DNA from 4 places in the Paenibacillus sp. FSL K6-0108 genome. Region 4 is predicted to be linked to each of the others. Evidence: predicted binding sites of a transcription regulator. Region 4 holds the regulator's gene; each other region holds the start of a gene.
The links. Region 4 encodes Rex, which represses fermentation and respiration genes when NADH is low (regulators of the CRP and FNR family bind a similar motif). Its sites were predicted from a motif close to TTGTGAAATATTTCACAA; they were not measured.
Positions count from the first base shown of each region.

Region 1: a site for Rex is predicted at 2,789-2,806, ahead of MHB49_RS31690 (formate/nitrite transporter family protein). Genes of this name have one in related genera too.
Region 2: a site for Rex is predicted at 3,767-3,784, ahead of adhE (bifunctional acetaldehyde-CoA/alcohol dehydrogenase). Genes of this name have one in related genera too.
Region 3: a site for Rex is predicted at 4,158-4,175, ahead of MHB49_RS32370 (cytochrome ubiquinol oxidase subunit I). Genes of this name have one in related genera too.

Region 1 covers NZ_CP150288.1:6,973,849-6,979,920, reverse strand. The annotation lists gene MHB49_RS31705 (ferric iron reductase) at 1-77, shown strand, start outside; gene MHB49_RS31700 (glutathione peroxidase) at 262-744, shown strand; gene MHB49_RS31695 (FAD-dependent oxidoreductase) at 1,303-2,664, shown strand; gene MHB49_RS31690 (formate/nitrite transporter family protein) at 2,893-3,747, shown strand; gene MHB49_RS31685 (molybdopterin-dependent oxidoreductase) at 4,211-6,072, shown strand, end outside.
Region 2 covers NZ_CP150288.1:5,135,937-5,142,008, forward strand. The annotation lists gene pflB (formate C-acetyltransferase) at 1-532, opposite strand, end outside; gene adhE (bifunctional acetaldehyde-CoA/alcohol dehydrogenase) at 1,074-3,686, opposite strand; gene MHB49_RS23375 (Crp/Fnr family transcriptional regulator) at 4,116-4,832, shown strand; gene MHB49_RS23380 (hypothetical protein) at 4,918-5,631, opposite strand; gene MHB49_RS23385 (hypothetical protein) at 5,825-6,072, opposite strand, start outside.
Region 3 covers NZ_CP150288.1:7,142,108-7,148,179, reverse strand. The annotation lists gene MHB49_RS32390 (class I SAM-dependent methyltransferase) at 1-272, opposite strand, end outside; gene MHB49_RS32385 (glycosyltransferase) at 269-1,696, opposite strand; gene MHB49_RS32380 (glycosyltransferase) at 1,698-2,573, opposite strand; gene MHB49_RS32375 (tetratricopeptide repeat protein) at 2,570-3,868, opposite strand; gene MHB49_RS32370 (cytochrome ubiquinol oxidase subunit I) at 4,299-5,714, shown strand; gene cydB (cytochrome d ubiquinol oxidase subunit II) at 5,698-6,072, shown strand, end outside.
Region 4 covers NZ_CP150288.1:4,869,165-4,875,236, reverse strand. The annotation lists gene dinG (ATP-dependent DNA helicase DinG) at 1-1,721, shown strand, start outside; gene MHB49_RS21985 (redox-sensing transcriptional repressor Rex) at 1,954-2,607, shown strand; gene MHB49_RS21980 (amidohydrolase) at 2,594-3,898, shown strand; gene MHB49_RS21975 (DUF5590 domain-containing protein) at 3,940-4,470, shown strand; gene MHB49_RS21970 (hypothetical protein) at 4,774-5,301, shown strand; gene MHB49_RS21965 (AAA family ATPase) at 5,294-6,072, shown strand, end outside.

The DNA.
Region 1 (6,072 bases), 2.1 Mb from region 4:
GCTACAGTTGTCCCAAACTGACCAAGGCAGAGCGGCAAGAGCGGTATGATGCTATTATGGCGGCGAAGTCAGGTTAAAAGAAAATATGTCCATGTCGATGGACGAAGGTTTTTACGATATGAACTTGAGCACGGTTTAATCACAGATTTGGTAATTGATCGCCTCAGGTTTATAATATGGAGACAGGCTGTGTGCCGCATGGTCATATGGTACAGTACATACAGCAGCCCACCTACATCATACTCATGGGAGGAATCAGTCATGTCCGTATATTCGTATCAGGCGGTAACGACCGCAAATCAGGAAGTTCCACTCGATCTGTATCAAGGCAAAGTGTTGGTCATCGCCAATACAGCCAGCAAGTGTGGACTGACTCCACAATACGGTGAATTGCAGAAGTTATATGATCGCTATCGTGATCAAGGCTTGGTTGTACTGGGTTTCCCTTGTAACCAGTTTGGCGGCCAGGAGCCGGGTACAAGTGAGGAAGCAGAATCCTTCTGCCAAATCAACTATGGCGTTAATTTCCCGGTGTTTGCCAAGGTCGACGTAAATGGTGAAGATGCACATCCATTGTTCAAGTATCTGCGTGAGCAGCAACCTGGTGTTGGTGAAGACAACAGCATCCAATGGAATTTCACCAAGTTCCTCGTGAATCGTGAAGGTGAAGTTGTAGGACGTGTTGAACCCAAAGAATCCCCAGAGGACATGACCGCAGAGATTGAAAAGCTGCTTGGTGTATAAAAAATGAATGAAGAAGAGGATGTCCCATAAGTCATGAATATGACGGGGGCATCCTCTTTTAGTGTCATTTTGTTTTAATGAACCTGACACACGCTATTCGCTCCCATTTGCCCAGATCTGAGATCTAACGAATTACAGAGACGTTATTTCGTCGATTCACTTGATTTTTTAGGTTTTTAAGCCCTTTTATGACGAAAAAGCGTTACTGAGGTTCGTTAAATCTTGCAACCGTTGATGATCTGCCTTTTAAGGTGCGGTAGGTTCGTTAGCGCTTGGAGCGAGGCGGAATTCCTTTTGAGACAGCCCCTTTTTTTTGAGCATAAACCAGCTACAAGCAGGGAAAACTGAAGTTTATAAAAATGAGTCGATTTCGGAAGAAAAACACATTCGACAAATTTATTTTGAGCAACCCCTTGTAATGTGAAAAAGATCACATTATAATAAGTGTATAAAGTGAAATAAATCACATACCACTATTCACTTAGTAGTGAATTTTTTCACAACATCAATGACGTTATATTCAATTTCTTATTTATATATTTCGAGGAGGAATTTTTTATGAAAATCGCAGTTATCGGATGTACCCACGCAGGAACCGCAGCCATCGTTAACACCGCCAAATTGTACCCGGATGCTACCATCACGGTATATGAGCGCAATGACAATATTTCCTTCTTATCTTGCGGTATTGCGCTGTATGTGGGTGGTGTGGTGAAAGATCCTGACGGATTGTTCTACTCTTCGCCAGATCAACTGGCCGGCCTTGGAGTTGTTACCAAAATGCTTCATGAAGTGACTGCCGTGGATACTGAGGGACATACACTTCGGGCTAAAAACCTGAAAACCGGGGAAGAATTTGAAGATACCTTCGATAAGCTGATCGTAACTACAGGTTCTTGGCCTGTCGTACCGAAGTTGGAAGGCATCGAGATGGACAACATTTTACTTTGTAAAAACTACAATCATTCCAACACCATCATTGAGAAAGCCAAACATGCCAAACGCATTACCGTGGTTGGCGCAGGCTATATCGGCATCGAGCTTGTGGAAGCTTTCCAAATGAACGGCAAGGAAGTTACATTGATCGACAGCGTGGATCGGATTCTGAACAAATATCTCGATCCCGAATTCACGGATGCCATTGAAGAAACGTTGACTGGACACGGCATCAAGCTGGCGCTGGGCCAAACCGTACAGAAATTCACCGGAGAGAATGGCAAAGTGAACAAGGTCGTTACATCCAAAGGAGAATTCGAAACGGATCTCGTTATTCTGTGCATTGGTTTCCGTCCAAATACCGAACTGCTCAAAGGGCAAGTGGATATGCTGCCAAACGGAGCAATCATCGTAGATAAATATATGCAAACCAGCCAAAAAGACGTCTTCGCTGCTGGAGACAGCTGTGCAATTCATTACAACCCAACCGGCAAGGCAGCGTACATTCCACTGGCAACCAATGCAGTGCGGATGGGTACACTTGTAGCGCGGAACCTGGTTCGTCCTACGACACCGTACATGGGTACACAAGGAACATCAGGTATCAAAATTTATGAGCAAAATATTGCAGGTACTGGCCTGACGGAAACATCTGCAGCTGATGAGGGGCTGATCGTTGAAGCGGTAACACTTGAAGATGCATACCGTCCGGAGTTCATGCCAACGGCCGAGAAGCTGCTTCTGAAAGTGATCTATGAACAGGCTACTCGGCGCATTGTTGGTGCACAGGTGATGTCGCAAGCTGATCTGACACAATCGATCAATACAATCTCTGTCTGCATCCAGAACAACATGACGGTAGATGAGCTGGCCTTCATCGACTTCTTCTTCCAGCCACATTACAACAAACCTTGGAACTTCCTGAACTCGGCTGGTCTTCAGGCGTTGCCTCCAGTAGAATTAAAAACACCAGCGATGGTATAACCAAGCAATGGTATATTCAAAATATCTAAGAACTGCCGCATTCATTCTGCGGTAGTTCTTTTTTTGTTTTTTCTGCACATCAAGCAAAAGAAAACAGAAGGATTAAAATGTTAGTTTTCAGACTTTGTGATAAAAGTAACAAACCTCCCGAAACCTTCGCGATACAATGAACATATCAACAATAGAAGTTGCTGATGATGTCCATGAACTATGAAGGAGAGGATCGTTATGGCAGCAAAAACACCTCTTGAGGTTGCACAATATACGGCGCATACGGGGATGAAGAAAGCTCAAAATCCGGTGTCCTCCGTATTGATACTCAGTTTTCTGGCAGGCGCTTTTATTGCGCTCGGATTTCTGCTGGATATTCGGGTCATTGCCTCTGCTCCGGCCGAGTGGGGCAGCTTGGTTAATCTGATTGGTGCGGCAGTATTCCCGGTAGGTTTAATCTTGGTGCTGATTGGCGGCGGGGAGCTGCTGACAGGAAATATGATGGCCGTTCCACTCGCGACGATTGCACGCAAGCTGTCTGCGGGAAGCATGTTGAAGAATCTCACCTTAGTAACGATCGGTAATTTCCTTGGGGCGATCTTTGTGGCCTATGCGTTCGGGCATGTGCTTGGTCTGACGGCAGAGGGGGCTTATTTGACCAAAGTGGTGGATATGGCTGGACACAAACTGGATGACAGCTTCCTTCAGGCTTTTATATCCGGGATCGGGTGTAACTGGCTGGTAGCTCTTGCTGTCTGGCTGTCTTATGCATCGGATACGATGAGCGGAAAAGTACTGGGCATTTGGTTTCCAACGATGGCCTTCGTGGCTATTGGATTCCAGCACGTTGTCGCCAACATGTTCCTGATTCCTGCGGCCATCTTCGAAGGGCATTATTCATGGGGGCAATATATTATGAATTTTATTCCGGTATGGCTGGGGAACCTGACGGGAGGGGCACTATTTGTAGCGGCTGCCTACTGGATGGTGTACCTGCGCAAGCATGAGCCGGAAGTGAAGCCTGAGGTGGTCATGGCTGCGGCCCAGCCCGTGGAGACGGAAGCCAGAACGATGTGGAGCAAGCAGGCGTAGCGGTATATTCCGAGTAACCGTGATACGAGTGCAATGACGAGCGCGAAGGTAAACCGAAAGGTTAAACAGAATAGTAACAGAAATTGGCGATTCTAATCTCGTTCAAGTCATGGCGGCTGTCCTGTGCTGGCTGTGACGGACGAGAGATGAAATCGCCTTTTTTTTGATCAACACATTTTCACGCAAAATAAATTCGCCATGACAAGGTTCGGGGGAACGAAACCTGTTCATGGCGAATTTCGGGAGTGGTCCATGATATGGCATGAGGAGGAAGTGGGGAAACACTAACCTAATGCCTTGTTGTTAATTTACCCCTGAATTTGGAGATTGAATCAAGGGGAAATAAGATTTTTTGAAAAAGATTTGGAGCGGTTGTGGCGATGAAAAAAGACTGTTCTCTTTACGCGGTTACCATGAAGAAGATATGATATGAGGATAGCTTTGAAGGGGGAGGAACTTGTATATGATCGATCAGGAGAATGGTATATTTCCGGCGGTTTGCCCGCTCGATTGTCCGGATACTTGCGGCCTGCTGCTTCATAAGGAGAACGGCAAAATTGTGAAGGTAGCGGGCAATCCGGACCATCCAATTACAAAAGGCGCCATCTGTAACAAGGTTCGAAATATGACGGAGCGGGTGTATCATCCCGAGCGGCTGCAATATCCGATGCGACGTATCGGGGCCAAGGGCGAAGGCAAGTTTGAGCGGATCAGTTGGGACGAAGCCATCGGCGAGATTACGGCAAAATTCAGTTCGCTGGCAGATGCCTACGGACCGGAGAGCATCCTGCCCTACAGCTTCTATGGAAACATGGGCATTCTTGGTGTGGACGGCATGGATCGTCGATTTTTCAACGCGCTAGGTGCGAGCAAGCTCGAACAGACCATCTGTAATGCAGCGGGAAATACTGGCTGGAAATATACGATGGGTGCGAACCGGGGGACCTTGCCCGAGGATACAGAGCATGCGGATGTCATTCTGGTGTGGGGAGGCAACATCGTCAGCACCAATATGCATCAGGTTGTTCTGGCCGAGAAAGCCCGCAAAAAAGGAGCCCAAATTGTCGTCATCGACGTCCATCGCAATCGGACCGCCCAATGGGGAGACTGGTTCATTCCACTTTACCCGGGTACAGACAGTGCATTGGCACTCGGATTAATGCATGTATTGTTTGAGCAGGGACTGACGGATGAGGCTTTTATGCAAAAGTATACCGTTGGCCATGAGGCACTGCGTGATCATGTCCGCAGCTACACCCCTGAGCGCGTTGCACGTATTACAGGCGTACCGGAAGCGGATATCATAAAGCTGGCTGAGCTGTATGGCAACGCACAGGCAGCCCATATTCATATCGGCAATGGCCTCCAGCATCACGACAACGGTGGCATGAATGTGCGCAGCGTAGCCTGTCTGCCTGCCATTACAGGGCAGTGGCTGAAGCGCGGCGGTGGCGCCATTCGTACCAACAGCTACGCGAGCACCAATAGCGATGCGCTGGAGCGTCCGGAGCTGCGGCAGAATCCGGAGCCGCGCGTGGTGAACATGAACCGGATTGGCGAAGCGCTGCTGGAAGCCGAGCAGCCGATTCGGGCGTTGATGGTCTATTGCAGCAATCCACTGGTAGTGGCACCGGATACCGAGCGGGTGGAGCGAGGTTTTGCACGGGAGGATCTGTTCACGGTTGTCCATGACCTGTTCATGACGGATACGGCGAAATACGCGGATATTGTGCTGCCTGCGACGTCTTCATTTGAAACGACGGATCTGTATACGTCCTACTGGCATCAGTATGTTCATTTGCAAGAGCCGGTCATTGCGCCTTTGGGTGAGAGCAAGAGCAATGTGGAATTGTTCTCTTTGCTTGGACAGGCAATGGGGTATGACCCGGAGATTTTCGGTGAGACACCGGAACAGATGATCGAGGAAGCACTTCAGGGTACAGGCAATCCCTACATGAACGGAGTGACGTTGGAAGGGCTGAAGCAGCATCATTTCGTCAAGCTGGATATGTCTGCACATGAGTCCTATTTGGAGCAGCTACCTACACCTTCGGGGAAAATTGAGCTGTATTCGGAAACGATGGCACAGAAGGGATTGCCGCCGTTGCCTACGTACAGTGTTCTCGTCGAGGGGTATGACGGGGAAAACCCGGCCGGACCTGCGGATGTTTATCCGCTGATGTTTCTGTCACCGCCAAACCATAATTTCCTGAATTCCACCTTTGCCAATTCGGCCAAACATCAACGTTTGGAGAAGATGCCATTATTGCAAATGCACCCGGAGGACGCCGCCCGCAGACATGTGGAAGACGGCGATGCTGTGGT
Region 2 (6,072 bases), 270 kb from region 4:
CACGGCCGTAAGCATCCGGCAGACCGGTAATAATCCCTGCTTTGCGTGCTGCGCGCATTTCGGATGTATAAGCATCAAATACGCCCTGGTTATGTGTTTTGCGAATGTTTGTAAATATATCAATGACGCCTTGAGGCATTTCAAAACCATATGCTTCACAAGCATCAATCATCATGCGGATGCCACCGAATGGCTGAATGGAACGTTTGAATGGAGCATCCGTTTGAACACCAACAATCTGCTCTTTGGATTTATCCAGATAACCTGGTTGGTGAGAAACAATCGTCGCTGGCGTATTTACGTCAACATCGAGTACCCCGCCGTTATCGCGCTCTTTTTTGGTCAGATCGGATACGATATCCCATAACTCTTTTGTATTCTGAGTTGCACCTTCAAGAAATGCTTCGTCGCCATAGTAAGGAGATAAGTTGTGTAGCAGAAAATCATTCACATCTACGGTTTTCGTCCATGTTCCTTTGGTAAAGTTTCTCCAGCCTGTTTGTTGTTTGACATCTTTTTCGATCACCGACATAGTAATCCCTCCACAAATTTGGATTTCCGGACACATGACAGGATGCTTCACTCGTCTCATCTGTGCCCAGAGCCGCGATTAATGTGATAAATTTCACATATGAGCCGGAACATGTTCTCTCTACTTGGGAACCGGAACCGCGGATGAATGTTTTTCTTACATTTTCAGTATACGTCTTCGCTCTTTCAACATCTGTGATTTTTATCACAAAGTTTGTGACCATCCTCACTTCACCTATGCTGTGTCCACATTGAACCCTGCGATATTCACACTTAGCCACTGCGCGGGCAGAACAACTTCCGATCGCTGTTACCCCCGGATTTTTTTGATTCACTTTTTCAAAGGTGAAAATCCGGGGATAAAGGCGAACGCTTCGCTTCTTCAGTTTTTTCTGCCCTCTCCGTTATCGTGTGAATACCTGGTTCAAAAAGGAACATCACGGATTCCGTTATACCTTTTTTTATAGGAAAGACGGCAATCGGGGCTCCCCTTACGGGGAACCCTGACTATATTTGCCTAAAGCCTGCTTTTACATTGGTGGTTATTCAAACTTGCCGTAGAATGCGTTGCGGTACACGTCTGCCAGTTCAGTCACCAGCGGCAGTTTTGGATTGGCTGTTGTACATTGGTCCTCGAATGCGCGGTCTGCCAGATAATCGACATGTGCCTCAAAGTCTTTGGCATCGAATCCGATTTCCTGGAACGACTCTTCAATACCCAATGTTTTGTTCAGTTTGCGAATGGCATTGATGAGACTGGTTACCCCTTCTTCTGTCGTACGTGCAGGCAATCCCAGAATGCGGGCAATTTCGGCATAACGCTCATCTGCCACAAAGTGCGAATATTTCGGGAACGATGCAAACTTCGTCGGTTTTTTCGCATTGTAGCGAATGACGTGCGGCATCAGAATCGCATTGGTACGTCCATGGGCTGTATGGTACTGACCGCCCCATTTATGTGCCAAGCTGTGGTTAATGCCCAGGAACGCGTTGGCAAAAGCCATACCGGCAATCGTCGAAGCATTATGCATTTTCTCACGAGCCAGTTTGTCACCTTGCAACGCCGATTGCTCCAGGTATTGGAATACCAGTTGGATCGCTTTGATCGCGAGTCCATCCGTGTAATCATTCGCCATAACCGATACATATGCTTCGATGGCGTGAGTCAATACGTCCATACCCGTGTCCGCAACAGCGGTTTTAGGCAGGGAGTATACAAATTCCGGGTCTACGATCGCTACGTCCGGTGTCAGCTCGTAGTCTGCCAGTGGATATTTGGTATTGCCTTGATTTTTATCTGTAATAACCGCGAACGATGTGACTTCAGATCCGGTACCCGATGTTGTTGGAATAGCGACAAATTTTGCTTTTACACCGAGACGTGGATATTTGTAGATACGTTTGCGGATATCCATGAATTTTTGTTTCAAGTCGTTGAAGTCTGTGTCCGGATATTCATAGAACAGCCACATCGCTTTGGCAGCATCCATCGGTGATCCCCCGCCGAGTGCGATAATGCAGTCTGGCTGGAAGCGGCGCATCATTTCCGTACCGCGGTCTACCGTTGTCGTCGATGGATCGGGTTCGACATCAGAGAACACTTCAATGGCTACCGGCATTTGACGTTGACGCAGATAGTGCTCTACTTTTTCCACATAACCGAGTTTGACCATCATCGCATCCGTAATAATGGCTACACGTGTGATGTCCGGCATTTTGGCAAGGTACTGTGTTGCTCCTTTTTCGAAATAGACTTTGTTTGGTACTTTGAACCACTGCATATTCACGGTACGGCGAGCCACCCTTTTCACGTTGATTAAGTTCACAGCGGTCACGTTGGAAGAAGTCGAGTTCCGGCCATACGATCCGCAGCCCAGTGTCAGTGACGGCATGTTGGTGTTGTAGATGTCACCGATAGCGCCGTGTGTGGAAGGTGAGTTTACGATAATCCGTCCGGTTTGCAGGCGATCTGCGAATTTGCCAATGACTTCTTCGTTCGTCGAATGAATAACCGAGGAGTGACCCATGCCGCCAAAAGCAACCACTTCTGCTGCACGCTCAATCCCTTCAGATGCCGTTTTTACTTTGTAACAAGCCAGTACCGGGCTTAATTTTTCAGCCGACAATGGGAACTTCGTGCCTACCCCTTCAATCTCTGCTACGAGAATTTTGGTGCCAGCTGGAACTTCAATACCGCACATTTGTGCAATGCTGACTGCTGATTGACCTACAATTGCTGGGTTCACCGCACATTTCTCAGCGTTAATCGCACCTGCAGTCAGTTTCGCTGCCTCATCCTTGTTGACGAAGTAACAGCCGTTCGCGATCATTTTCTTTTTCACCTGGTCGAAGATCGGTTCTTCGATGATGACTGCTTGCTCGGAAGCACAGATCATGCCGTTATCGAACGATTTGGACAAAATCAGATCCGTTACCGCTTGATTGATATCTGCGCTTTTCTCAATAAAGCAAGGTACGTTACCTGGTCCTACGCCCAGTGCCGGTTTACCACAGCTGTATGCCGCCCGTACCATGCCTGATCCGCCTGTTGCCAGAATGAGCGCCACATCGTTATGATTCATCAGCGCGTTTGTACGATCCATGGAAGGATCATCAATCCACTGGATACAATCCGCTGGAGCACCATGCTTCACTGCAGCATCTCGCAGAATTTTGGCAGCTTCCCGGCTACAGTTCTGTGCAGATGGGTGGAAACCGAAGATGATCGGGTTACGCGTTTTGATGGAAATTAGTGCTTTGAACATCGTGGTGGATGTCGGATTCGTTACCGGGGTAATCCCCATGATGATGCCAACTGGCTCCGCAATTTTCTGAAAGCTTTCGTATTCGTTATCTTCAATAACCCCTACGGTTTTGTCATATTTGATGCTATGATACACATATTCTGTTGCAAATATATTTTTCGTGATTTTATCCTCATACACACCCCGGCCTGTTTCTTCCACGGCCATCTTGGCGAGCATCATATGTTTGTCCAGACCTGCCAGCGCCATCGCTTGCACGATACGGTCAATCTGTTTCTGATCCATGGACATGAATGCTGCATGTGCTTTATTCGCTTTGTCAATTAACGTTTGAATATACTGACCTGCTGTCGGTTCTTTTACTGGGGCGACTTCGTTCTTTACAGCCATCTCCCTCATCCTCCTAAAGGTTCGTATTGGTTTGTCTCTCTTCTTTACATTCACATCGTATCATGGGGAAAGAGTTAATTATGTGATTTTTTTCACAAAGTATAACAAATTTAATTTAAGTTTTTTAGTGTCCCTCATCGGGTCATTTTCACTTCCTATTTAAACTATAGGGCTGTACTATTCATCCTCCCCTTTATAAAGTGAATTTAATCACAATGTTTGAAATTTCGCCATTTTTGCCCCCTTTCCATGCCCCTCAAACGGCAAGATTAGGTATATACTGAACTTAAAAATTGAACCACCGCAATTTGTACCGTCCTTCCCAGCCCGAGATAGTGCCTGAACAGGACGGCAACAGTTTGCGGCGAACCTCGGGGGCCAGTCCAGCTGCAGAAGGCCGTCCGATGGACACAAAGGGGAGATAGACTTATGAGAGAACAACTGAGTGTACTGGAAAAACGCGGAAATACCACCTGTTTCTCGGACGTAAATTTCAATCATCTGCTCGTAACAATGAAAGACAGAACCTATCCGGAAGGAACCCATCTGTACTGGGAAGGGGATGTCTCTGACAAACTTTATTATATGAAACGGGGCCGTGCCCAGATCACCAAATCCACGGATGAAGGCAAGGAACTGATCATGTACATGTATCAATCTGGTGATATGATTGGTCAGGCTGACCCGTTCTTTGGCTCGAAACACAGCTTTTCTGCAGAAGTGCTGGAGGATAGTGAGATTGGTGTACTGGAGCACAAAGACTTGGAAATGCTGATCTGCCAGCATTGTGACTTTGCCATCGACTTTATGAAATGGATGGGCATCCATCACCGTTTGACCCAGACCAAATTCCGTGATCTGATGTTGTATGGCAAACCGGGCGCACTCTGCTCCACGCTGATTCGATTGTCCAATTCTTATGGCGAGCCTCACGGAGAACATGTCATCATTCATAAAAAAATAACGCACACAGATCTGTCCAATATGATTGGAGCAACCCGTGAAAGTGTCAACCGCATGTTAAGCGACCTGCGCAAAAAAGACGCCATTGAATACGATAACGGCATGATTGTCATCAAGGATCTGCACATGCTTCAGGGCATCTGTCACTGTGAATTGTGTCCCAACGAGATTTGCCGAATCTGACGTTTTCCCTTTCTGTAACGGTCCTGCATTCAAACCAATATAAAAAGCCCATCTTCTCTCAAAGAAGATTGGGCTTATATTATGCTCAGGATACAGTAGTCAGCTCAAGCTTTACTGCATCACGTGGATTCAACTTCATGTCCAAACCGTTTTCCATCAGTTCCTTGTCATTCACCATGATCATCCAGCGTTGGTTCATCCGGGGAATTACATTTTCAACAGAAACGACGAATTTGTTGTTCTCCGACATTCTTACAATCCCACTGGACTTCAATACATCACGCACAGTACATTCCTGAACATACACCCCGGCATATTGACGATTGAGATTTGGCATAATATTTCCACCGCTCACCTTGAGTAATGTTGTCTGGTAAGCAACATCGTCCCCCCCACTGTCAGCGGCTTTTACATATATGATCACTTCATCTTTGACATGAAGCTCCATGTCCCAATTTTCCGGGTCAATATCCTTGCCATTCAGTTTGACCGCCCAGATAAGTGAGGAATCCAGCGAAACTTCCCCAACAGATTGGATCCGCTTGCCATCTGCCGTAAAATCGACAAGTCCACTGTTCAGCAGTGCTTTCTTGAGCGTCAGACCTTCACTGAAATCTCTCTTAATGGACTTCGTTGCGTCAGGCAAAAAAGTACTGCCATCTACTGCCACAGTAATCGTATTCTGCGATTCGGTCTCCTTAACGATTGGCTGTTCGGAAGGCTGTGTCTCGCTACACCCGGCTAATATAACCAGAATAAGCAGACATATACCTATGTAACCGGGGATTCTCTTCTTCATGTAGGAACACCACCCTGCGTAAAATCATTCACCCTGTTATCCATAACCTTTATTATGGCACAAAATTCATGCAAAAAAAGTGTCAATGCCGTTACTTTTCATCCATTAGCGTCCATAACTGGTTGATACAACACAAAGAGCCTGCAAGCAGGCCCCTTGATCCGGAATATCATAATGTCTTCTGAGTAAATCGTTACTGGACACAAGCCTGCATGTAGGTACGGCCCCCGTCTCCATCCTTCAGATACGGGTTGAGCCCAAAGAACTGTTCCTCCGACACATAAACGCCTGTCAGCAAACGCCCTTCAAGTAGTTCACCATCCACCTGTACACATAAAGATGGTGCATCCACGTATTCTTGATAGAGCGGAATTTGACCAGATGAATGATGCACCTTGGATACCTTGCCCTGCTCATGCAGCGGGCGTTCAGAGAAATAGG
Region 3 (6,072 bases), 2.3 Mb from region 4:
ATCGCTTCTCTGGACAAAATACGCTCATCCCAATCACAGGCATGAACTTCCCGGCAGTGCTCTGCCAGCCAAAATTTGAATGGATGGGATATACCACAGGCGGCGTCGAGTACGACGTCTTCTTGACGTGCAAACTGGCGTGCCCATTCGTACTCGTACGGACGGCTCCACCACGCAGGATGCAGTGGAAAAACCAATGTATCCGTTTTGGGGTCGCCCTCCCGAATGTATCTTGATTCCGTGAAATCCGTTGCATTTGGCGTATCCATCATCCCCGAATTCCCTCCTTTAATCCTGCTTCTGCCAGAAAAGATTCCAATACCGTACTCCACCTGCGCCGCCAGTGGGATATATCGTAGGACAGCGCCGTCTCACGGGCATAGATTCCCAGCCGCTCCCGCTCCGCCCTGTCTTGAACGAGACGTACCAGCGCGGTTGTCAGCGCTTCTTCGCCTGGAGGTACCAGCAGCCCGTTAAAGCCATCCTGAATCAGATCATTCAGGCCGCCAACATTGGAAGCAATCACTGGTAGCCCACAGCTCATCGCCTCCAGACAGGCATAGGACGTTCCTTCCGAGAAGACGGTCGGGATCACGGCAATATCTGCCTGATGGTAGGCCTCCCGGATATCCCGAAAATCATACGTGTGGTGTTTAATGCGATTCGCATGGGGGTGCGTGCGATGCCAATAGCGAAAGGATCGGCCCACTGTGCTTCCCTCCACCAGCTCTCCGGCAAATTCGACCTCCAGATCAGGAAAGGCACCAAGCAGCCGATCGGCTGACAGCATCATCGGAATAATGCCTCGCTCCATGCTAATGCGGCGCGGATATAAAATGCGAAGTGGACGTGAAGGATTCACATGGATTGACGCCGTTGTATCATCGTCTTGCTTCAGGTATTCACCCGGCAGCTCATTTGGCTGACCAGCCCGACCTTGTCTTATAGCCCCGGAGTCCAGTTCCTCTGCAATTATTGTTACTTCTGATCTGTCCGCCCAGATTATGCCGTCTCCTTCGTTTCTTTCCTCGACCTTTGAAGCAGCATTCAAGCCCGAAATAACGGCTTCATTGTGGTTTTCCTGACTTGCAAGATCCTTCTTCCATGCTGCGAGCCACTCTTCTTCCTGTTCATGCTCAAACGTACGCCTTGGCGGTGCAGGCGTGAAGTAGGAGGTATCCACTGCATTGGGAATGAGTACAACCTGACCCGGATCGGTAAACGTACAAGCAGCACGGCAAAAGGTCTGAAAATGCGAATCCACCGACACGATGCGTACAAGTCCGTCCAAGGCCAGCTGAATATGTTCAGCGACGTGCTGCTTGGTTTCAAGCGGCATCGTGGGGCGATCCCAGTTGATCCCGTGGCAGATGCCGAGACTGCCTGGCTTGTAGGTAATGGGCTGCCATAGGCAGCTGGCATAGATTACAGGTCCCCGTGCTGCTGCAGCCATTCGGGCAAAGGCCTCGGGTACATCATTCATATCGTAGGCATACCCATATACATCGATCTGTTCCGTGCGGGTCTGAAATGCTTCAAAATAGGACAGTTGATGCACCTCTGGACTGTGTCCCAATCCGCGGATTACGCTGCACAAATCAAGGACGTAACGCTCCAGCCCGCCACCGAACACCCGGCTGAATTCCCGGTTATATCCATCGATGAAGCTGTGCGCCAATATACTGACCACGCCCATCTTACTGCTCCTCCTTCCATGGAACCAGTCGGGGCTCGGGATCAAGAATCGATTCATAGTGTTCCAGACTGCCCCACTCGCCGTGTGGATCAATTCGTTTGTAACGCAAATATTTCCGAACCCGATCCTCCAGACTTCCTGCCCAGCCAAGATGCTGAACCTTCAATTCGGTGCTGATTCCGGGCAATACAGTACAGGGCAAGGGAAGGCGAGGCACATGATGATTTTGCTGCGGGTAAAAATAGGGGTAACCGGGCATATAACGAACAAGGGAAGCGGTATGTCGACGGTGAAGCCCCCAAAGGTTATCCTCCCGATAATGGGTTCGTCCGCCCCACATATCGTAGAAGCGGAAAGCAATCCAGTCTGCATGTTCCTGATTAATCAGGGCGCGCATCGCTTTCTTGGCTTCCGTGCTGTATAACTCATCTGCATCCACCGAGAGCAGCCAATCTGGCGAGGTTCCGGCCGCTGCCTGCCACAGGGCATTACGCAATCGCCATTCCTCTGCAAATAACGGCTTTTCCAACACTTCCAGACGAACGACCTTTGGGTAGGCTCTGCATATACCGGGTGTTCCATCTGTGCTGGCATCGTCCACAATGACGATTTCATCCACGAATTCACTTAGATCGTCCAGCACTTCCTCCAGATATCGCCCGCGTTCGTTACGTACCTGAAGCATGGCGGTCAGCTTGTTGTTCTGACCCTTGCGAACCCGACGTATGGAGAAAGGCTCTCCGAGTTCGGGGCTTCTTGGTTCTGCCAGCAGAGAATCAGGCGTTTCGTTTGGGGTAGGCGTCGTTTCGGATCGTATATTCCTATGCACCATCGGTCCGTTCACATGTTGTCTGCGCTTCTTCGGGTCCAACATCATGGCACCTCCCCCAGCAATTGCTGGACGGCTTGATCCAACAGCTCCATCTCGACGATTCGCGCAAGAGCATCCTCATCCTCCAGTGCCGTCTCCAGAAATTGTCTCACCGCCCCATGACGTTCTCCACGCAGCGCCAGGGCCAGACCCGACAACTGACGATAACCCTGTCGGCTGGGGCTATCCTGAATATCCACTGCGTGCACCAAATCCAATGCGTCTTCCACACGCCCAGTCTCTTGATAGATACGAAATTTCCAATGTCGTGCCGTTTCGCCTCCGAGCTCATCCAGAATATGCAATGCATTTCCGTAATCATCATTCAGGTGCAGCAGTTCTGCCCGGACAAGCTGTTCCTCCCCGGCCTCCAGCCAGCGGCAGAGCTGTTCATAATGGTGACGTTCCTGTTCGTTGCCTGCGCTGATTCCATACACCTGTAACGCGTTCTCGATTTCCCCGGCCCTCGCATAAATCGCGGATAGGAATCGATAGTGGGAGCTTACACAATCCTTGCGCCCGTTTAATACGGCGTGGGAGAAGGCCTCCTTGAGTGAAGCGGCCGCTCTGGAATCCTCTAGCACATATTCATAGGCTGCCAGCAAAAAGGAAATCGTCTCATGCGCTCCAGCTTTGGACCGAAGCTGACGATAGAAGTCGGCCCGCACACTGCATTGCAGCGGGGTGACCGTATCCGGAACACCCGAGAGGGTCTGCCGCAGCGCTTGCAGGAATAGCAGTTCATAGTCCCGGAGAGGGACTTCAAGGTCATCCTTTTGCATGACACCAGCAGGGGAGGTATCCTCTCCATTCAGCCAGATGGCGCGTACACCCTGGAATACCAGCTTCATGTAGCGCGTTTCTGAAGTGGTGCCCACCAGATCGGCGATCCCGACCAGTCTTGAGATACAGCTCTCCCATAAGGGGGACTCCGCTTCTTCACCAACCGGTTCGGGAAGAAGTGCAATACAGAGCTCTGGATGGAGCGAGGCTGTGGCGGTCAGCCAGTAGGGATGGGCAACCACGGCAACCGTACGTGGCTCCTGCAGCAATTGTTCTGCTTCGGGAAGCGTGATAACGGTGATATTCGCAGGCATTTCCTCAGAGCGATCCAGGCTGCTGACATAGTAGACAGGCCCTTCCGCGACCATCAGAGCAGCGATGTCTGGGTAGGGAAAAGCAGACCATCCTCCCTTACGGGGGAAAAGAACATAACGAAAGGCAGGCAGGGCCGTACTTGATTGTTCTGCATCTACCCCTTGATGAGGCTCCAGGTCCGGGATCGGAGGAAGCTCTTCCATCGATGAATCACCTCCCTTGATTTGCATTTTTGTCCGTTCATGGATTGAAGCAGCACCATCTGAAAAATGCCGGATTGGCGCTGCTTTGAATGATATCAATGAATCCAATGATTCAATATGTAATGCCTTTTTTTGCCCAGCGTATTTTATGCCTGACACTAACATATGGGCGTTCCGTCCCAAACATGAGCATCTTCCGTGAATAGACGAAGCTGACAAGCCGAAAGATTAGGCTTAATTTTATCTATTGTGTGACCATCATCACTTTTTTTTGCTGTCATGGCAGGGTTTGTGATAATTGTCACATGTATAAAATAGTCTATCTGGCACAATACGTTCATCAAGCGTATTTGGCGGACAGACAGCGAAGGTGCAGCTTCCATGCCGAATACGACAAACTGCGATGTGAACAGAAAGAAGGGGTAACGGTATGGATCCGATTATGTTATCGCGTATCCAATATGCGCTCACAACGATTTTCCATTTCTTTTTTGTGCCGCTGTCTATCGGCCTGGTGCTGCTGGTAGCGATTATGGAGACGTTGTACGTAGTGAAAGGTAAGGAAGTCTACAAAACGATGGCCAAATTCTGGGGTAAGCTGTTCCTGATCAACTTCGCCGTCGGTGTGGTCACAGGTATTCTGCAAGAATTCCAGTTCGGTATGAACTGGTCGGAGTACTCCCGTTTTGTCGGGGATGTATTTGGTGCGCCACTGGCTGTGGAAGCCTTATTGGCGTTTTTTATGGAGTCTACCTTTATCGGACTCTGGATTTTCGGATGGGATCGCTTGTCCAAAAAAGTGCACTTGGCCTGTATTTGGCTGGTATTTGTCGGCACATTCCTGTCCGCGCTCTGGATTCTGGCAGCCAATTCATTCATGCAGCATCCGGTGGGCTTCGAGATTAATAATGGCCGAGCCGAGATGAATGATTTTTTTGCACTGATTACGAATGGTCAACTGCTGGTGGAGTTCCCGCACACGATCTTTGGTGCATTGATGACGGGTGCATTTGTGGTCACCGGGATTAGTGCCTACAAGCTGATGAAGAAGCAGGATGTAGAGATTTTCCGCAAATCGTTTAACATCGCTATCATTATTGGCCTGGTTTCCTCGCTGGGGGTTGCCTTCTCGGGTCACTTCCAGGCGCAATATTTGGTGGAAACCCAGCCGATGAAAATGGCCGCCAGTGAAGGGACATGGACGACGACGGAAGACCCTGCGCCATGGACAGTGGTGGCTGCTATCGATCCGGACAAACAGGAGAATTCCGGCGAAATCAAAATCCCCGGATTGCTCAGTTACCTGTCCTACAGCAAGTTCTCCGGCAGTGTCAAAGGCATGAAGGAACTGCAAGCCGAGTACGAACAAACATATGGACCAGGTGACTACATTCCACCGGTACGAACGACGTTCTGGAGCTTCCGCATCATGATTGCTGCGGGTGGATTAATGATTTTGCTGGCTGTATACGGTACATTCCTCGCATTGCGCCGGAAGTTGGAGGGAGCAGGCAAGTGGTTTATGCGTCTGATGGTGTTTGCCATTTCCCTGCCGTTTATAGCCAATACGTCGGGCTGGATTATGACTGAGGTGGGAAGGCAGCCGTGGACAGTATTCGGTTATATGACGACCGCAGCCGGGGTATCCCCGAACGTAAGCGCAGGACAGATTTTGTTCTCCACTATTGCTTTTACAGCAGCTTATACGGTTCTCGGCATTGTGATGGTCTATCTGTTCGTTCGTGAAATCAAGGCAGGACCGTACGCAGTCGAAAAGCCGGAGGAACATGATGAATCGGCCGATCCGTTCGGCGTGGATGGGGGTTATTCTGTTGTCACTAAGTGAGTTGTGGTTTTTGCTGATTGCCGTCCTGTTTGTTGGTTTTTTCTTTCTGGAAGGTTTTGATTTCGGTGTGGGCATGTCCACTGCGATTATCGGTAAAACGGATCGTGAACGCCGTACCCTGATCAACTCGATCGGTCCGTTCTGGGATGGCAATGAGGTCTGGCTGATCACGGCCGGAGGTGCCATGTTTGCAGCCTTCCCGCATTGGTATGCCACGCTGTTCAGCGGTTTTTATCTGCCGCTGGTTGTGGTGCTGCTGGCCTTGATCGGTCGCGGAGTAGCCTTTGAATTCCGCAGCAAGATGAGACATGAACGCTGGCGCAAAACATGGGACATCATCATCGTGGTCTCCAGTGCT
Region 4 (6,072 bases):
TGATTGTCTGGCTTACCCAGACGGAGTCTGGAGACGATGAGGAGCTTAATCTAAGCGGGCGCGGAGGAGACTTCTGGGAGACGGTACAGAGTGAGTCCGAATCCTGTCTTGGACGTTCCTGTCCTTGGTTCCGCAAATGTTTCTATCACCGGGCCAAACATGAAGCCGGGCTGTCCGATATCGTGATTACGAATCATTCGAAATTGTTTACAGATGTCAAAGCAGCACATCAGCTGCTGCCAGCCTACGAAAGTCTTGTCATCGATGAAGCACATCATCTGGAGGATGTAGCCGGTAAACATCTTGGTCTTCATATGAAATATTTCACGTTGGTTCATACACTGACCCGATTGTTTAAAGATAGCCGTAATGGCCAACTGCCTATGCTTCGTTCTCAATTGTCGGGTCATGAAAATTCGGTACAGTGGGGCTCCATGATTGATCAGATGTTCCCGCTTGCCGTCGAAGTTAAAGAAATGTGGGATCGACTAAGCGATACCTTGTTTGGCCTGCTGCCTGAACGCAGCGATGCTTCTCCTGGCGAGACAGGACAATTCTCTCTTCGACTGAAGCCTTCGCAAAAACCAGCCAAATGGCAGGAATTGCAGGATGCTGAGAACCAAATCTATGTCACTCTAGGGGATTTGATTCGTAAAGGCGACAAGCTGCTGCTTGAAGTAAAAGAAGATCAGGACGATTATCAGTCCGATAGTCTGATTACGGATATCTCAGGGCTTCTAAAGGATTTGGCGACGATCAAAGATAATCTGCGTTTCTTCATGCGCATGGATGATGCCAATACCGTGTACTGGATGGAGGCCAGCGGCCAGTTCCGCAGTAAATCACTGCAACTTTATGCTGTTCCTGTCGATGTCAGTGCACAATTGAAGGATATGTTCTTTGATAAAAAGAAAAGCGTTGTGCTCACATCGGCTACGCTCTCCGTTGACAAGTCATTTCAATTCATGATCGAACAGCTGGGCTTGCAGGAAGCTGCCGAGAATAACCGTCTGTTAACGTCCATGCTGCCGTCACCGTTCAATTATCGCGAACAGGCTCTGCTCGTCATTCCGCGTGATTTCCCAAGCGTGAAGGGCAGCGTAGGCGATGCCCACTTTGTGGATATGCTCGTGCACTCTCTCGCGGAAACGGCTATCGCGACTCGTGGACGCATGATGGTGTTGTTCACCTCCTACCGTATGCTGCGTCAGGTCTATGACCCGCTCAAGGAGGCCTTGTCAGGCAATGATATATCTTTGCTGGGGCAAGGGGTGGACAGCGGCAGCCGTTCCAAGCTTACACGCCGCTTCCAGGATGCAAAAGCGACGGTTCTTCTTGGCACAAGCAGCTTCTGGGAAGGGGTGGACATACCCGGAGAGGCTCTGACCTGTCTTGCGATTGTCAGATTGCCATTCCAGCCCCCGAATCATCCATTGGTCGAAGCGAAGAGCGAGCTTTTGCAACAGCAGAAGAAAAACCCGTTTATGAAGCTGTCCGTGCCACAAGCTGTCATCCGCTTCAAACAGGGATTTGGCAGACTGGTTCGTACAGGCAAAGACAGAGGCATTGTAATTGTATACGATACACGCGTTATTGAAGCGTATTATGGCAAGTACTTTTTATACTCATTACCTGGTCCCAAAATGGAGCACATGCTCACTGAGCAGATGGTTCCACGCATTTCGGAATGGCTCGAGAGACCAACCGATGAACAGCAATAAAATAACAGCTATAATCTGTAGCTAGCATGATTGCATGCCGTCATGGATTGGCGGTAAAATTGAGTAACCTCATTCATTCGTTTCATGGATATACGAGTAAAGTGAGTTAAGCAATTATCCATTCTATAACAAGGAGCACCCTGTTTAATTCAGTAATCATTTTTGCATCGTTTTAGACAGGGTGCTCCTCTTTTCATCTATCTATCGTGGCCTTGGTAAGGGGGAGCATTGAATGAAATCAGATAAAATTTCGGAAGCCGTGGTGCGTAGATTGCCTGTTTACTTGCGTTATTTGAATGAACTGCATCAGCGCGAAGTCAATACGGTTTCTTCACAAGAACTTGGACTGAGGCTGGATTTGAATCCTGCCCAAATTCGTAAAGACTTGGCTTACTTCGGTGACTTTGGTCGTAAAGGGATCGGGTATGACGTTTCATATCTCATCGAGAAAATCCGCCATATTTTAAAAATAGACCAGCAGATCAATGTGGCTCTTGTCGGAGCAGGTAATTTGGGACATGCTTTGTCCAACTATAATGCCTATCTCAAAGACAACATGAAAATAGTTGCTGTATTTGATGCCTACGGTCCGAAGATTGGGAGTCAAATCAACAGTCTGACGGTGCAGCCGATGAATGAATTAACGGATGCGGTCAAAAAGGATAATATTCGGATAGGCATTATCACGGTTCCCGATACGGAGGCCCAAAATGTCGCGGATCAGCTAATTGAGTCAGGAATTGAAGCAATTCTTAATTTTGCGCCAACCATCCTGAAGACTCCGCCGCATATTCGCATTCACCATGCCGATTTTACGACAGATCTGCTTAGTCTTGCTTATTATTTGGAAAATGGAAAGGACGACGAGGAAGATGACGACAAATAGATGGGTCATTCACAACGGCAAATTTGCCGTGAGTGAGGGCACGGATTGGAAAGTAGTCAAAGGTTACATGGTCATAGAGAATGACAAGATTGTGCATATTGGTGAGACGTTGCCGGAAGGAGACGAAAACCTGACAAAGGTGGACGGAAAAGGACTGCTCTTCTTGCCGGGTCTGATCAATACGCATGGTCATGCAGCGATGTCGCTTCTGAGAGGTCATGGTGATGATCTGGCGTTACAAGTATGGTTGCAGGAGAAAATGTGGCCAATGGAAGCCAAAATGACGTCTGAAGACGTATATTGGGGCACGTCGCTATCCGTGCTTGAAATGTTGAAGGGCGGAACAACGGCGTTTCTGGATATGTATGATCATATGGATCAGGTGGCGAAAGTGGTGGAACAATCCGGCGTTCGGGCTGCTCTGGCACGTGGAGTAATCGGTCTTTGCTCAGAAGAAGAACAACAGCGCAAACTGGAAGATTCCGCAGCATTTGCCCGTCAATGGAATGGACAAGCAGATGGAAGAATTACAACTGTAATCTCTCCACACGCACCTTACACTTGCCCTCCGGATTACATAGAGAAGCTGGTACAGGTAGCTCATGACCTGAATCTGCCTTTGCATACGCATATGTCTGAGACGCTTCGTGAAGTGGAGCAGAACGTGGCTGATTACGGACTGCGTCCGGTTGAACATCTGGAGAAATTGGGCTTCTTCTCCCGTCCATCTCTGGTTGCGCATGCAGTGCATCTGAATGATGAAGAGATCGAGATTCTCGCACGGCATGATGTAGCCGTTTCCCACAATCCAGGCAGTAACCTGAAACTAGCTTCGGGTGTTGCGCGTGTACCTGATCTGCTGAAAGCAGGCGTGACAGTGTCCCTGGGAACAGACGGTCCGGCAAGTAACAATAACCTGGATATGTTTGAAGAGATGAGACTGGCTGCATTGATTCATAAAGGGGTATCCGGTGACCCTACGGCAGTTCCAGCAGGGGAAGCGCTGCTGCTCGGAACTTCGTACGGTGCCAAATCCATTTTCCTGAATAATACAGGTGCTCTGCAATCAGGCATGAAGGCCGACTTCATCGCGCTGAACATCGAACAAGCCCATTTCTATCCGCATACGGATCTAATTTCCCATACGATCTACTCGGCATCGGCCAAAGATGTGGAGCATGTGTGGGTAGATGGTAAACAAGTGGTTAAACATGGGGAGTGTCTTACAATGGATGAAGAGCGTATTCTGCGTGAGTCTCAACTGGCATTTGACAGTCTGCTTGCCCGTTAATTACAAGGACAGCAGCGTCATAGGGAAAGGAAGTTCGGCTTTTGAAGAAAAAAAAGAAGTGGATATGGATTTCGCTGCTGCTCCTGGTTCTGATTCTGTTTGGACTTCAGCGTTATTATATCTATGTTACCCAGGATCAGCGCAAGGAAGAGGCATTGGCCATACAGGCAGCCCAGGAACAGCTGGGGATTACGTCACACGAAGACCTGCGTAAGTATGTTTGGGGGCAAAAAGACGGTGGAGACAACATATACTGGACCCTGATTGGCAAAGATAAGGATAACCAGGATGTCTTGGTGTGGATTAAGTTCGATGAGAACAACAAACCTGTGACGGGGACCAATGCGGTGCACGGTGAACTGTTGAAGAACGGCATGTCTGAAGCTCAGATTCGAAATCGGTTCAGCTCAGAAGTTCCAGGTGGAGAGATCAAACGAATTATGCCAGGTGTTGTGAATGGAATCTATGTATGGCAAGTGTATTATAACGATGATACTCATAACTATTATCGGTTTTACCGCTTTAGTAACGGGGAACAGGTAGATCTGGTCTATACGATCCCGAATAGCTAGAATCAGCAAGCTTACTATCATTTGAAAAGAATACATTAAAGAACCGGCAGACGGAAACCCGACTGGACCGGTTCTTTGACGTGCTTTCCTGATCATTTTGGATTTGAATAGTTAAAATTATTAATTTATTCATATTTTCGCCTTAGATATTGTATATACGATGTGATATACTCAAATATGTATTCAAGGATACATCATACACAAATAAATCCTGTCAGGCACATCACAGGATATTACATGCCTGTATTCATATTCTTGCCTACAAGCTACAAGATGGGCCAAAATTTAGGAGGGGTAACTCACTTGAAGATAAAAGTATTGCCTATTGCTCTGACTGCCGTCATTTCAGCCGTTGTGTTGTTTGGAGGTTGGTTTGTGTATCGTCATGTGGCTTTGCAAAGCCCAATTGAAAAGATGGTTACCCAGTACGATGGGGTCAATAATGTTCAATTAACTATTAACCGCAATGATGTACAATTGAAACTCGATTTGCAGCCGGATGTTGATCTGGGCAGGTTGGTACAATATATTCACAAAGAAGGACAGACCTTGATTGGTTCTCGTTCGTTGAAGCTGGATGTGGTGGATCATTCCAACGAAGCGTTGGAAAGCTGGTGGGGAAGCGCGATGTTTACCGTAGCTCAAGCGATGGAGAACAAGCAATACACCGAGATTACACCGACCTTGTCTAAAATGGCTACAAATGGGATCAAGGTAAACACAGCCATGGATGACAATAATGTTTATGTCAGTCTCAGAGATGGAGATGCCAGCAAGTTTATTATTCTGCCGCGTGTGCCCGGTCAGATAGGAGTGTGGCCTAATGCCTAAATGGACAAAAGAAATTGCCATTGGATTTGTACCCGTATTGATTATTTTTCTTGCTTTTATCGGTGTAAATATGATTCCCATTCTGATCGCAGCAGTGTTTGTGGGTGCTCTACTGTTCATGATGCAAATGCGCGGTGGAATTACGGTAGGAGCGGGCCAGGAACGCAAACGCAAGAAAAAAGGGCCTTCCAAGCTGACGTTTGAAGAAATTGGTGGTCAGGAGAGTGCGAAGCAGGAACTGCGGGAAGCGCTTGATTTTCTTATTCGACATGAGGAAATTCAGAAGTTTGGTATTCGTCCTTTGAAAGGTATCCTGCTTACTGGCCCTCCAGGGACAGGTAAAACCTTGATGGCCAAAGCTGCTGCACATTATACGGATTCTGTTTTTGTAGCTGCTTCAGGCAGTGAGTTTGTTGAGATGTATGTTGGTGTAGGTGCAGGCAGAATACGGGATTTGTTCCGTGATGCAAGAACACGTGCCGCTAAAGAAAATAAGGAAAATGCCATTATATTTATCGATGAAATTGATGTGATCGGTGGAAAACGGGAAGGCGGCCAACAGCGTGAATATGATCAGACGCTGAATCAGCTGTTGACAGAAATGGATGGCATATACTCTTCCGACACACCGCGCATACTCGTGATCGCTGCTACGAACCGAAAAGAAATGCTGGACAGCGCGTTGACACGACCAGGGCGCTTTGACCGTCATATTCAGGTAGACTTGCCCGATAAGAAAGGCAGAAAACACATACTGGAGCTGCATGCAGT